Regions from separate parts of the Anaeromassilibacillus sp. SJQ-1 genome, predicted to be linked through region 2. Evidence: predicted binding sites of a transcription regulator. Region 2 holds the regulator's gene; the other holds the start of a gene.
The links. The regulator Rex, encoded in region 2, represses fermentation and respiration genes when NADH is low (regulators of the CRP and FNR family bind a similar motif). The targets are predictions, from matches to a motif close to ATTGTTAANNNNTTAACAAT.

Region 1: gap (type I glyceraldehyde-3-phosphate dehydrogenase) is a predicted target of Rex. The motif match lies at 5,214-5,233, and genes of this name have one in related genera.

What each region holds. Positions count from the first base shown of each region.
Region 1 is NZ_JBKEIV010000039.1:24,164-31,399, forward strand. It holds partial or broken gene ACGCCZ_RS10480 (cation-translocating P-type ATPase) at 1-725, shown strand, start outside; gene ACGCCZ_RS10485 (hypothetical protein) at 832-1,317, shown strand; gene spoIID (stage II sporulation protein D) at 1,513-2,493, opposite strand; gene ACGCCZ_RS10495 (citrate/2-methylcitrate synthase) at 2,816-4,153, shown strand; gene ACGCCZ_RS10500 (hypothetical protein) at 4,314-5,183, shown strand; gene gap (type I glyceraldehyde-3-phosphate dehydrogenase) at 5,310-6,329, shown strand; partial or broken gene glgB (1,4-alpha-glucan branching protein GlgB) at 6,950-7,236, shown strand, end outside.
Region 2 is NZ_JBKEIV010000022.1:47,071-54,306, reverse strand. It holds gene ACGCCZ_RS06125 (DegV family protein) at 396-1,256, opposite strand; gene adhE (bifunctional acetaldehyde-CoA/alcohol dehydrogenase) at 1,539-4,235, opposite strand; gene ACGCCZ_RS06115 (redox-sensing transcriptional repressor Rex) at 4,599-5,249, opposite strand; gene ACGCCZ_RS06110 (NADP-dependent isocitrate dehydrogenase) at 5,317-6,528, opposite strand; gene ACGCCZ_RS06105 (aconitate hydratase) at 6,555-7,236, opposite strand, start outside.

The DNA of each region.
Region 1 (7,236 bases), on a different contig from region 2:
CAGGAACCGAAGTCAGCAAAGACGCGGCTTCCATGATTTTGGAGGACGACAATTTTGCAACCATTGTCAAAGCGGTGTTGAATGGACGCAATGTGTATGAAAACATCAAAAATGCGATACAATTTTTGCTTTCTGGGAATATGGCAGCTATTTTGTCCGTTCTATTTGCATCCATTGTGGGATTGCCGATGCCGTTTGCACCAGTACACCTGCTGTTCATCAATCTACTGACCGATAGTTTACCAGCCATTGCCATTGGGATGGAACCCGCCCGCAAGGATCTTCTGGACCGCAGCCCCCGTGACCCAAAGGAACCTATTTTAAACCGCTCGCTCCTGGGAAAAATATTTGGACAGGGTCTTTTGATCGGTATTGCTACGATGACGGCCTTTTACCTTGGCTACGGTTCCACGCGGAATGCGGCTCTGGCGACCACGATGGCCTTTGCGACCTTGACCCTTGCCCGTTTGTTCCACGGTTTCAATTGCCGGGGACAAAAATCGATTTTCCGGTTGGGATTGAGCAGCAACCCGTATTCTCTTTTGGCGTTCGCCGCGGGGGTTGTCTTATTGGCCGCTGTGCTTCTATTGCCATTCTTGGAGACATTGTTCCAAGTGGCTCCACTGACATTGACCAATGTGGGGATGATTGTATTGCTCGCCATACTGCCGACCATATGCATCCAACTTTTTAAAGGAATCCGCGATAGGATGGACCGGAATTGAACTCCCACAGAATGTCAAGAAATTTTACTCGACGATGACTTGCCAATTCCTCTCGCTTGAACTATAGTAATTTTAAAGGATCTTACAAGCGAGAGGGGTGGAGCATATGGGCGCATTTCTACGCCGTCATGCGGGTGTCATTCAATCAGCCTTGTACGTGATAATCTTGTTGTTACTGATCGTGTTTTTTTGCGCGCCAGTCTATGAGGTTGCCTGTATTTTTACCGGGTTAGTAGTTTGTTGCTTTCGCGCTTGGCTCTCCTTTTATTCCTGCCGGGAGGAAGCGCGGGAAGAAGGGCGGACTTTTCTCGGCTGGAGAGAGCCGGTATTTTTGGACGTCCTGGAGAGTGCTTGTTTTGTATTTGTGATGCTATTATCCTCTTTGGGACGGCAATTTCCAGAATATGGATTGTTTTTATGTGTTCTGGGGATTGGCGCCTGGGGTATTACCGTTGTTCTGTCCTGGCTGGGGGCAAAAAGCCGCTGTCGGATAGAAGGAAAACCATTCATTTGGTATTATACGGCGGGTATATGGGCGTCGTTGTTTGGTCTCGCCGTGACCGGCGTGATGTTGGCCGTCTCAATCGTTTGAGCGCGGCGTATAGGCAGCGGCTCTTAGAGCATATTGAAGATTGCTTTTGCGATGGGGTGGAAGGCCACCCGGTCCGCTTTACACAGAAGGACGCCCTGAATTGCGGCATGTTTAGCCGGATGCAGGGCGTCCGATGTTTCTTTTATGAAGTTTTTCAATAACCAGACCCTTGCCCTTTTTGCTGGCTCTTTTTATTTACAAGGGCGCCAGTGTGGTATTGGGGTAATACCAGGCCAAAATCTCCTGATAGTCCGAACCTTGTTGCGCCATGAATTGGGCGCCCGTTTGGCTCATCCCTACGCCATGGCCATATCCCAGGACTGTAAAGGTAAAGATTCCATCCGCATAGGCAATGGTGAAGTCGGAAGAACGCAGTCCAAAGGCGCTTCGTATGTCGTCGCCGTCCACCTCCTGCCCACCGATGGTTACATATTTTACCGTACCGGAATTTGTCCGGTCGTATGTACCAACCCAGGAGGAAGGGTCGCTGGAAAAGTCTGCGTTGGGTGCCTTTTCCCGGACGGCATTCTGGAATTCTTCGGCGCTAAACGATGCCGTGGTCTGATAACCGCTGGCAAACAGATCTCCCGGGCTGGCCACTGGGACAAGGTAGTCCAATTTTCCTCCCCAGACGTCCTCTGAGCTCTCTGTCTTGCCGGAAGAAATAGCAAAATAGGTCGCGTCGATCAGTTCTCCATTGCTTTGTAGTGTTTGACCCGCTATGCTGTTGATGACCTCCGTGAGTTTCTCGTAATAGGCCTGATAGGAGTCGCCCCATCGTTCCTGCATCTGTTCTTTGCTGACATAAACTTTCCAATTCTGTGGATCTGCGGAAAAATCGCTGTCCGCGCCTTTTTCATGTGCCTGTGCCCGCTGCCGGCTGTAGTAGGTATAGGCGGCCACTGCCTGCGCCTTTAATGCCTCCGGTTCTGCATTTGGGGACATCTCCGTGACAATTGCACCATAGAGAAAGTCCCTGTCCCCGACCGTTAAAATCTGATTGGTGGATTCATCCCGAATGCGGAATGAGGCCTTCTCAAAATCTGCTGATGGGCCGGAATCGGTTACCCTTGGAGAATCCAACAGCGAGTCGGGCAGATTCGCTCCAACGGCCAGGAAGGGAATGCATAGCATGGCGAGAAATAACAGCAAGCATAAAATCGTAGTACCTTTCATCTTTACACCTCCGCAAACAAAGCCCCTTGTCCGCATTTATACGGCTATCCCATTTTTACATGGCAAGCGTTTCAATTATGCATGAGGATGGTGCATTTCGGGAAAATCTTTGCTATTTCGCCTATAAAATGAAATAATTGCTAATTTTTCATGCAGAGTTTTCTACAATGTCTCTATTCCAATGATTGACTTTGGCATAGCAATCTTATAAAATAAAATCGTTGCGTAAAGGGGAACGGGCGAAATAAGTCGATTTTGCCCGATGAAATAAGAGAACGGAGTGAATCGCATAATGAAAGAGATACAGCAGGATGAAAAGAAAATGGAATTTCGAGCGCTCTGTCAGGAATTTCGAGCGAACAATCAAATTCCACCGGAAAAGTTTGATTTATATCAGGTAAAACGCGGATTGCGAAATCCGGATGGAACCGGTGTTATGGCTGGTTTGACGTTGATTTGTAATGTGCATGGTTATTTGATCGACGACGCGGAGCGGATTCCGGATAAGGGAATCCTGACCTACCGTGGAATGAACGTAGAGGACATTGTGGAGGGGTGCCGCAAGGAGAATCGCTTTGGATTCGAAGAGGTCGTGTGGCTTTTGCTGTTTGGCAAACAACCGACCCGCTCGCAACTTGAAGGATTCAGCAAACTGATTAACAGCTGCCGGGAGTTGCCGGAATATTTTGCAGAGGACATGATTATCAAGGCGCCCTCCCGCAATATTATGAATAAGTTGGGACGTTCGGTCTTGGCGCTGTATTCCTACGATGAGAATCCGGATGATCCCTCTTTAGAAAACAATATGCGGCAGGCGATTCAGCTGATCGCCCGTCTTCCCACTATTATGACATATGCCTATCAGGTAAAGCGCCGCCATTTTGACCGGCAGAGCATGTTTTTCCATCCGCTTGACCCGAACCATTCCACAGCAGAGGCGATTCTCAATGCAATCCGCCCGGATCGTGTGTTCACGGACGAAGAAGCCAAGCTTCTGGATTTGTGCATGATTCTACATGCAGAACACGGCGGCGGCAACAACTCCACCTTTACCACACGTGTGCTTTCCTCGACGGGGACGGATATTTATTCCGCTATTTCCGCGGCGATTGGCTCTTTGAAGGGACCGCGACACGGCGGAGCAAATCACCGCGTTATGACGATGATGGATGATTTGATGGAGCATGTGGAAAACTGGGAGAGCGACGACGAGGTGGAGAGTTACCTGGAAAAGATTGTCCGAAAAGAGGCAGGGGACCGCTCTGGTTTGATCTATGGAATGGGCCATGCGGTGTATACACTTTCCGATCCACGTGCAGTTATTCTCAAGGAAAATGCGCGGAAGATGGCGGAAGAGCATGGACTGCTTCGCAAGTTCGAGCTGTTTGAGCGTGTTGAAAAGCTCTCCCCGGATGTATTCGCAAAGGTAAAGAACGATCAAAAAGTCATCTCGGCCAATGTGGATTTCTATTCAGGATTGGTATACGAAATGTTGGGAATCCCGAGCGACTTATATACGCCGATGTTTGCAGTCTCCCGTATTGCAGGTTGGTGCGCCCATCGAATCGAAGAGATGGAGACCTGCGGGCGGATCATGCGTCCCGCATATCGCTCTTTGACACACGAAAAAACATATATCCCAATCGACCAGCGCGATTGAGGCCTATTTTAGCTGCCAAACAGTAGAATCCTCTGTTTGGCGGCTTTTTTGCCTTTTGCAACATTTTATTCTATTTTATAAATTGGAAAATTAAGGGTGTTTTTATTGTGTAAAATAGAATACAGCGTCGGTTGATTCTATGTAAAAAGGGGAATCGCATATGTCTATGAAACATGCCTGGATTGTTTTCCTTGTCGCTTTGGTTGTGGCGCTTCCAGTGCGCCTTTATCAGCTATTGGTATTGATGGAGGAGGACACTGGCTTTTTGAATGGTGGCGCGATGTCAACAACTCTGCTTGTGATTGTACTTTTGGTTGCACTTGCCGCTATCGTGGTAATTTGTATGGGGAGTAAGCGGATGCCCGTTGGCTATACGCCTTTGCGGAGTATTCCCACAGCCGTTTTAGCAGGATTGACAGGCGCTCTGCTTCTGTTTGAATCCATTGGCAATATTTTTACGTATAGCGCGCTCTTATCACAGGTTCCGGCAAACGGCGAGAGCACGACCCCGGCCGGGGTGATCGGTCTGGCGATGGCAATCGTGGGTATTTTGGCAGCTTTGGCGATTTTTCTTGCCGCCTACGGCTTTGCAACAGGGAGCAATCCCATGGGGATGCATCCATTGATTGCGCTTTTACCCGCTGTTTGGGGTTGTATCTGTCTGGTTCTACTATTCATTTCGTATACCGCAGTGGTCAATGTTTCTGAAAATGTTTACGATATGTTCTCGGTTGTCCTTCTTCTGTTGTTTCTGTTTGCGCAGGCAAAATTGTTTGCCGGCGTTGACAGCGTGAAGAGCGGACGTATGATGGTTGCCACCGGACTGCCCGCCGCACTGATGGCGTTGTTGACCTCTGTTCCAACTTTATTGATGGCGGCAATGGGGAGAACGGTTCCGGGACTATTCCCTGCGGGGTTGCATTTGGTCAATTTAAGCATGGCGTGTTATATTTTATCCTTTTTATTTGCGGCTCGCCAATTGCCAAATAACGTTCAAGGGATGGTTCGCACGGTAAAGGGACAGAATTGAAGTGTTTTCCAGAAAAATATTTAAAAAATGTAAGTTAAATTTATGACAAACTCTTGTATTATCGTTTCGAATGCTATAAAATAATAGCAGGATAGACCACTATAAAATTCAGGAGGTACAAGTTCTATGTCTATTAAAGTTGGCATTAATGGCTTTGGCCGCATTGGCCGCTTGGTTTTCCGTGCCGCTGTTGCGCAGCCGGAGACCTTTGAGATCGTTGGCATCAACGATCCGTTCATCGACCTCGACTATATGGTTTACATGGTGAAATACGACACCATGCATGGTCATTTCGATGGCACCGTAAAGGCTGAGAACGGCAAGCTCGTTGTCAATGGCAAGGAGATCAGCGTTTTTGCTGAGAAGGATCCGTCTCAGATTCCGTGGGGCACTGTTGAGGCTGAGTACGTCGTGGAGTCCACCGGCGTGTTCTGCACCACCGAGAAGGCTTCCGCTCATATTCAGGCTGGCGCTAAGAAGGTTGTTATCTCCGCTCCTGCAAAGGATAAGGAAACCCCGACTTTTGTCTGCGGCGTGAACCTCGACACCTACACCAAGGACATGAAGGTTGTTTCCAACGCTTCCTGCACAACGAACTGCTTGGCTCCTCTGACCAAGGTTATCAACGACAAGTTCGGCATTGTAGAGGGCCTCATGACGACGGTTCACTCCACCACCGCTACCCAGAAGACCGTTGACGGCCCGTCCATGAAGGACTGGCGCGGTGGCCGTGCTGCTGCTGGCAACATCATTCCGTCTTCCACGGGTGCTGCAAAGGCTTGCGCACTGGTTATTCCGTCCGTTAAGGGCAAGTTGACCGGTATGTCCATGCGTGTTCCGACCCTGGATGTTTCCGTTGTTGACCTCACTGTAAGCCTGGCTACCAAGACCACTTACGAAGAGATCTGCAAGGCAATCAAGGAAGCTTCCGAGGGTGAGCTGAAGGGTATCCTCGGCTATACCGATGAAGCGGTTGTTTCTTCCGACTTCCTGGGCGATCCGCATACTTCCATCTTTGACGAGAAGGCTGGCATCATGCTGAACGACCATTTCGTCAAGCTGGTATCCTGGTATGATAACGAGTGGGGTTACAGCAACAAGGTGCTCGACCTCATCAAGCATATGTACAAGGTTGACCACGAATAATTTGGTCTGCGGTTAAAACCGAAAACAAGCGTTGAATCCCCGCTCCTTTGTAAAACAAAGGAGCGGGGATTTTGTATTTTATTTAAGGCTGATATGTAGTTGTATCGAGAGCAATGGTGCGAAAGTAAACGGTTGGCAGGCAATTTTGGCGGTTCACACGGTGAAAAGGGATACATTTTATTACGCCTTGGAAATCGTACAGGATAAAAGTTTGCGTTTGGGATTCTCCTATCGAAACGTTGCTGATCGGCTAAATCATAAAAAGGTGCGAATTAGAGCGTTGTTTTAAGAAAATGAGGAGGGCGGCCGCAGGCTGTCCCTAAAAAGTTTCTTATCTCACCGCTCTTCTTTTTAAAGTTTTCTGTTTTATATTTGTTAGAGCATTGTAATGCAAGCATGAGTGGGGAGAAGAAGCAAAATCTGACAAGCACCGTATGGTATACTGATTTTTGGAAATTAGAGCGTTACAGAGAAAAACTTGGGCGTTTTATAACAAAGTGACCAAAAAATTTTATATATATCCGTAGAATATCTAATCAAACGACTAAAAACACTTGCTATTTTGTCAGTTTGTGATATGATAATCCTAAAGAAAATGTTACCAGGGGGGAGCGGTTCAAATGCCAGATGTGAAAAAAACGGAAGAAAGTAATTTTCCGCTATATTTATTCCATGAGGGAACAAATGTAAAGGCCTACGAATACATGGGGCTGCATAAGGTTACCGTAAACGGAAAAGAGGGAATGGCTTGTCGGGTGTGGGCGCCCAATGCACAGGCGGTGTCGCTCGTCGGTCCGTTCAACGATTGGGACGATCAGAAAAACCCAATGAAGAAAATCAGCGACGGCGTTTGGGAATGTTATCTGTCGTTTGTCCTCCCTATGTATGAAATTTATAAATTCAGCAT
Region 2 (7,236 bases):
AGTGCTGTCTAAACCTACAACTACAATACAGATCGGACCTATCAGATCTCCGAATATGACAATGAATTCTGCATTGGAGCCGAAAGTTTTAAACGTGGAGAAACCTATCATGTTGTCATGAAAGCAGATGGTTATAAAGGTTTCACATGTGATATGAAGGCATAACGGCTAGACGGCACACCACAAAAATTAAGCGCCCAACCTTGAGGAAGGTCGGGCGCATTTTTTATCAAAGCGACGTTAAGAAAACAATTTACTTTAATTTCTATCATGATCAAGTTGAAACGTTTGGAAACCGATGGAGATGAATCCATTTCATCCTCATTGTAAACCGTAGTAAAGACAAAATCATGTCTATACTCTTTGATACAGGCAAAGTAGATTCTCGCATAATTTTATTCTCTTGTTTTTCGGAATACACCAATTCCCAGTAGACCAGGCCCTGTATGAACTCCCAAGGCCGGACTGATCTGTCCCTGTACAGTAATCTTTCCTTTGGGAATTTTAGTTTTGAGATCTGCATAAATCCGTTCTGCCTCTTCCGCAGCGTCCCCATGCATAATCGCGAGCTCTACTTCCGAGTGGCCAGCCATCTGTTGCGCAAGCGCTTCAAGCTTGTGGATGGATTGTACACGTCCGAGGGCCTTTCCAGCCGTATAGTAAATTCCGTCGGAATTGCAGGATATGATTGGCTTTAGGTTGAGCGCCGTGCCAAAAGCTGCGGCAACCAGCCCAATTCGGCCCCCTTTTTGTAGGTATTCTAAACTTTTAACACAAAAGAACACGCGGCTATTTGGAACTTCTAAGGGCAACTTTTGCAATAATTCCTGCCAACACATCCCATGTTCCAGATATTGAGCAGCCCGCAGAGCCAGAAAGCCGCTGCCAATGGAGATATTTTTTGTATCCAATACATGGCACTCAAGACCGTGATAGGCATCCCCTAAGATTTTCATCACATTACAGGTTCCGCTCAGATTGCTGGAAATACAGACGATCAATACCTTTTCATAACCATCCGCTTTAATTTGATCGAAAACCTGATTGATGAGGGCGCCATCTGGAAGAGAGGTCTTGGGAATTTCAATGGGAAGCATGGCATATACCGTGTTGGCACTGATGTTCACGCCGTCCAGATATTCCCGTTCTTTGTACAAAATACGCAGGGGAATTTGATAGATATGATATTTCTCCAAAAGCTCCTTGGGAATATCTCCGCCGGAATCGGTTAAAATGGCTACTTTATCCTGATTCATAGTAAAAGCCTTCCTATTAAAATTATGTAATGATAAGCACGCTGTTATCTGGTTTTTATAACAAGATTATAGCGTGCTTTTATAGAAAAGTCAAGGCAACGGCTGTTACAATTCATAGAAGTGTCGTACGCTTTAAGCGCTGATATAGCCCTTCCCTCCATTTGAGGACCTTCTGAAAGAGGAAGAATCGAAAATGCCAACCATCGAGAAAATTTTGGATGGTTTCTTCTTCATGAATCATATTGAAACTTTGTTTGGTGTTTTAAAGCTATCCGGGTCTTATCAACCTCTATAAGGAGCATAATACGCCTGCGCATAGATTTCCTGAATTTCGCGGATCAGCGGATACCTTGGGTTTGCGGTAGTACATTGATCCTCATGTGCACGCTCCGCAAGTTCCGGAAGACGGTCAAAGAAAATCTTTTCTTCCACACCACAATCCTTGATACACAGGGGACAGTCGAGCTCCTGTTCTAGGCGGTAAACCGCTTTGATAAGATTTTGAACACTTTCCTCTGTGGTCCGTCCACCACAGCCGATAAATGAGGCGATCTTTGCGTACTTTTGATCCGCAACAAAGGTTTCGTACTTTGGAAAAGCAGTAAACTTGGTGGGCTTTTGCGCATTGTAGGCAATGACATAAGGAAGAATGACCGCGTTGGCCCGCCCGTGGGGAATATGGAACTCTCCGCCCAATTTATGCGCCATAGAGTGGTTGAGTCCCAAAAATGCGTTGGTGAATGCCATTCCTGCGATACATGAGGCATTGTGCATCTTTTCACGCGCTACAGGGTCTGCGGCGCCGTTTTTATAGGCGCGCGGGAGATATTCAAATACCATTCCGATCGCCTGAAGGGCCAGGCCATCCGTGTAGTCGCTTGCCATGACGGATACATACGCTTCAATTGCATGTGTGAGGACGTCCAGACCGGTATCACGGGTGGCTGCCTTGGGAAGGTTCCAAACGAATTGCGGGTCGATGATGGCTACATCTGGACGGACTGCATAGTCGGCAAGCGGATATTTAATGTTCCCGTTTTGGCGGTCCGTGATAACAGTGAATGCAGTTACCTCACTTCCAGTACCAGAAGTGGTTGGAATCGCGACAAGTTTTGCCTTTTCCCCTAAACGTGGGAATTTATAGGCGCGCTTCCGGATGTCCAGAAACTTTAAACGCAGACCATCGAACGAAGCTTCCGGATGTTCATAAAAGAGCCACATCCCCTTTGCTGCATCGATAGCAGAGCCGCCGCCGAGCGCAATAATCACATCGGGTTGGAATGCGCGCATAGCCTCTACGCCTCTTCGAATGGTTGAAACATCCGGATCGGGTTCTACATCGGAATAGATCTCGGAATGGCAGTACACAGGCCGTTTCCGCAGATAGTATAAAATCTTGTCCACATATCCCAGCTGCACCATGGTCGCATCCGTGACGATAAAGGCGCGTTCGATGTCCGGCATCTTTTCTAAATATTGAATAGAATCTTCTTCAAAGTAAATTTGTGGCGGTACTTTGAACCACTGCATGTTGACCCTCCTCTGGGCAATCCGTTTGCGGTTAATCAGATTCACAGAGGACACGTTGGAGGTGGTGGAATTGTGACCATAGGAGCCACATCCAAGCGTCAGAGAAGGGGTATTGGTGTTGTAAATATCACCGATTGCCCCCTGTGAGGAGGGGGAATTGGAGATTACACGGCCGACTTTCATCTCCTTGCCATATGCTTTGATGAGGTCTGGATTTGTAGAGTGAATCACAGCGGAATGCCCCAAACCGCCGAGTTCCAACATTTTTTTAGCCATCGCAAAGCCTTCGCCGTGACCTTTGACCACGAAATAAGCCAGAACGGGAGAGAGCTTTTCGCGCGAAAGCGGATAGTCAGGTCCTACGTCAGCAAGACGTGCGATAAGGATCTTCGTCTGATCCGGCACATGAATGCCGCTCTGCTCGGCAATCCAAGAGGCAGATTTTCCGACAACATCTGGGTTGACTGCTTGTGTCTGTGGATTGATAACAAAGTTGGAAACCTTTTCAATCTCATCCCCCTGTAAAAAGTAGCAATTGTTTGCCTTCATGATGCGTTCAAAGGAATCTGCAATTTCTTCATCCACAATGACAGCCTGTTCAGAAGCGCAGATCATGCCGTTGTCAAAAGTTTTGGAGAGCATCAAATCTGTACAGGCACGTTCCAAACGGGCGGTCTTTTCAATGTAGCACGGGACATTTCCAGGTCCGACACCCAAAGCTGGTTTCCCCGTACTATAGGCCGCCCGGACCATTCCACTGCCGCCGGTCGCCAGGACCAAGGATACGCCGGGATGGTTCATCAACGCATTGGTAGCCGCAATGGATGGCGCTGTAATCCACTGTATGCAGTCCTCCGGAGCGCCGGCCCTGACTGCGGCGTCGCGCATCACCCGTGCAGCCTCGACAGAGGATTTTTGGGCGCTTGGATGAAATCCGAAGATGATCGGATTGCGCGTTTTCATACAGATCAACGACTTGAAAAGCGTAGTAGAAGTCGGATTAGTAACAGGCGTGACACCGGCGACCACACCCACAGGTTCTGCCACTTCCACATAGTCCTCTAGCTCATTTTCTTCCACAATTCCAACGGTTTTCTGGCCCTTAATGGAGTGCCAAATGTATTCTGTCGCAAAGATATTCTTGATAATTTTATCCTCGACAACGCCGCGTCCGGTTTCTTCATAGGCAAGTTTTGCCAACCGTACATGTTGGTCCAATCCGGCCAATGCCATAGCGTGAACAATGGAATCGACTTGTTCCTGGTTCATGTCCATAAAAGCCTGGAGGGCCCTTTGCGCCCGCTGAACCAGGCGATCAATCATTGTGTGTACTTCTCCTTCGGTGTCAGCCGCTGCCTCCCGTGCCCGTGCTTCCACAGCGGCATCTGTTTCGGATTCCGGGATGCCTGTTTTCTTTACCACAGGTACTTTTCTTGCTTTTTCATCCATACCTTGGTTCCTCCCCTGTTGTATTTGTTGGTAGTATCTCCTTGTGGAAAAGGAAATATGCTGAAAAGTAGGGGGGACTTGCGGCTTTTTGCGTATAAAGGCAGCGCGCAGTTGGAAAAAGAGCTTACTAGTAAGAAAAGAGCTTTGACACGTTCCTTTTGAGATGGAAACAGGTCATGGCTTAACAAAAATGAGTCCATAAAAAAGTGTGTCTCAAGGCTACGAATTTTGAATTCATAGGAAAGGAACATCCTTTTTTCTGTCTGGAAATAACATCGAAGTCTCTAAAAAGCGAGGGTATCCCAAAAGTCATAAAATGACTGAAGGATACCCTCGTTCTGCAAGGATCCGTAGGATCTACAGTTATTTTGTTGGATGCATGGGCTCATTGGTGATGCGATAACAAAGCGTCATCAAGCTGTCGTTCAGATGGACGTTTTCCACAATCGCATCGGCATATTTCATGCTGATGTCATAGTGACTAAAATTCCAGAAACAGCGGATACCCAACGCATACAGCCGGTCACTCAAGGATTCCACCGCACTTCGGGGAACACAGAGCACTGCCATGGTTGGCTTTTCAAGGTTACAAAAGCGCTCCAATGTATCGATGTTGCGCACGGTGAGCCCATTGATGGTTTGACCGATCTTTGTATCGGAATTGTCAAAAATCCCCACCAGCGTAAATCCCTCCGTTTCGAAGGAAAGATGGGAAGCGATGGCCCGCCCCAGATTACCTGCACCGATTAGTACCGCTTTGTAGGCATGGGATAGACCCAGAATGTTTCCGATTTCTGTACAGAGCTGATCCACCATGTAGCCGTATCCCTGCTGCCCAAACCCACCAAAACAATTGAGATCCTGGCGGATTTGGGAGGCGGTAAGCCCCAGTTTGGCCGAAAGCTCCGTTGAGGAGATGCGTGTAACGCCTTTTTCTCCCAAAAGTTTGAGGAATCGGTAGTACCTGGGAAGCCGCCGGATGACGGACATGGAGATATTTTCCCGTTTTGGCATAATTGATTAGGTCCTTTCTATTCAGAAAAAGAAAGCCAGTTGAGATTCCGCCGTCCGTGCGGAGTGCTTACAGCATTGCCACAAGGCGCTTGTCAATCTCTCTCAGGAAGGTTTCCGTATCCACGGTCGTTTTATTCGGAAGATTGGAAAGGCTGGCGAGATCGCCGGTCATAACGCCCTCTTCAATGGTCTGAATCGAAGCGTGCTCCAACTTGTCCGCAAAGTCCATCAGAGCGGAATTGCCGTCGAGTTCGCCGCGTTTACGCAGCGCGCCTGTCCAGGCAAACAACGTCGCCATGGAGTTTGTGGAGGTTTTTTCTCCCTTTAAGTGCTTATAATAATGACGCTGTACGGTGCCGTGTGCCGCTTCATATTCGTATACGCCGTCCGGGGAAACCAATACACTGGTCATCATAGCCAGGCTACCGTAGGCGGTGGCGACCATATCGCTCATCACATCGCCATCGTAGTTTTTACACGCCCAGATATAACCGCCTTCAGAGCGGACCACGCGGGCAACGGCATCGTCGATCAAGGTATAGAAATACTCGATCCCTGCTGCATCGAATTTTTCCTTATATTCAGCGTCAAAGATCTCTTGGAAAATATCCTTGAACCGGTGATCGTACTGCTTGGAAATGGTATCCTTGGTTGCAAACCAGAGGTCCTTTTTGGCATCCAAAGCATAGTTAAAGCACGAGCGCGCGAAGCTGCTGATGCTCTTGTCCAGATTGTGGATTCCCTGGATGATACCGGGGGTCTGGAAATCATGGATGGTAGCGCGCGTTTCCTTTCCCTCGGAATCCGTGACAACAAGCTCGGCCTTGGCGCCGGCTGGCACCTGCATCTCTACATTGCGGTATACGTCGCCGTAAGCATGACGGGCGATGGTGATGGGTTTTGTCCATGTGGGGATGAATGGCGTAATGCCTTTTACCAAAATGGGAGTGCGGAAAACCGTACCGTCCAACATGGCGCGGATGGTTCCATTCGGGGATTTCCACATCTCCTTGAGGTTATACTCTTCGACGCGCGCCGCATTCGGAGTAATGGTAGCGCATTTGACAGCCACGCCGTACTTTTTGGTGGCGTTGGCGCTGTCCACAGTCACCTGGTCGTTGGTTTCATCGCGGTGTTTGAGGCCAAGATCGTAATATTCAGTTTTCAGATCAATATAGGGCGTGAGAAGAATATCCTTTATCATCTTCCAGATGATACGGGTCATCTCGTCGCCGTCCATCTCCACAAGCGGGGTGGTCATAGGAATCTTATTGGCCATGGGAAATCCCTCCATTACGTTCAATTTTATTTGGACTGCTCTCTTGTATAGTTCAGTAGGCCGCCAGCCAGGACCATCTCGCGCTGGCGCGCTGAGAGGACGGCCTCTGCTTCGAATTCAATCCCCTTCGTTACATCCTTCACAACGATCTTTGAATCATTGGCGATTGCTGTACGAATTTCCGGCAATTCCAGCTCATCCATCTGATCTACACGATCATAATCGGACTCATTCTTAAAGACCAATGGGAGTATTCCAGCATTGGCCAGGTTTGCGCAGTGGATACGCGCGAAACTTTTGGCCAGGACTGCCTTTACCCCCAGATACAGCGGCACAAGCGCCGCATGTTCACGGGAAGAGCCTTGTCCGTAGTTAGCGCCGCCGATAACGATGCCCTTGCCATATTCTTTGCAGCGTTCCGGGAACTCTTTATCGCATACAGCGAAGCAGAAATTGCTGAGGTACGGGATGTTGGAACGGTAGGGAAGGATCTTCGCGCCGGCCGGCATGATGTGATCGGTTGTAATATTGTCGCCAACCTTGAGCAGCGCTTTCGCCGCAATGGTTTCCGGCAGCGGGTCCGTGGTGGGAAATTCCTTGATGTTTGGTCCGCGCAGGATTTCGATTTGGTCCATCTCGCTCTCCGGAGCTGGCGCAACAACCATGTTGTCGTTGATAAGGAACTTCTCCGGCAGGGCAATCGGCACT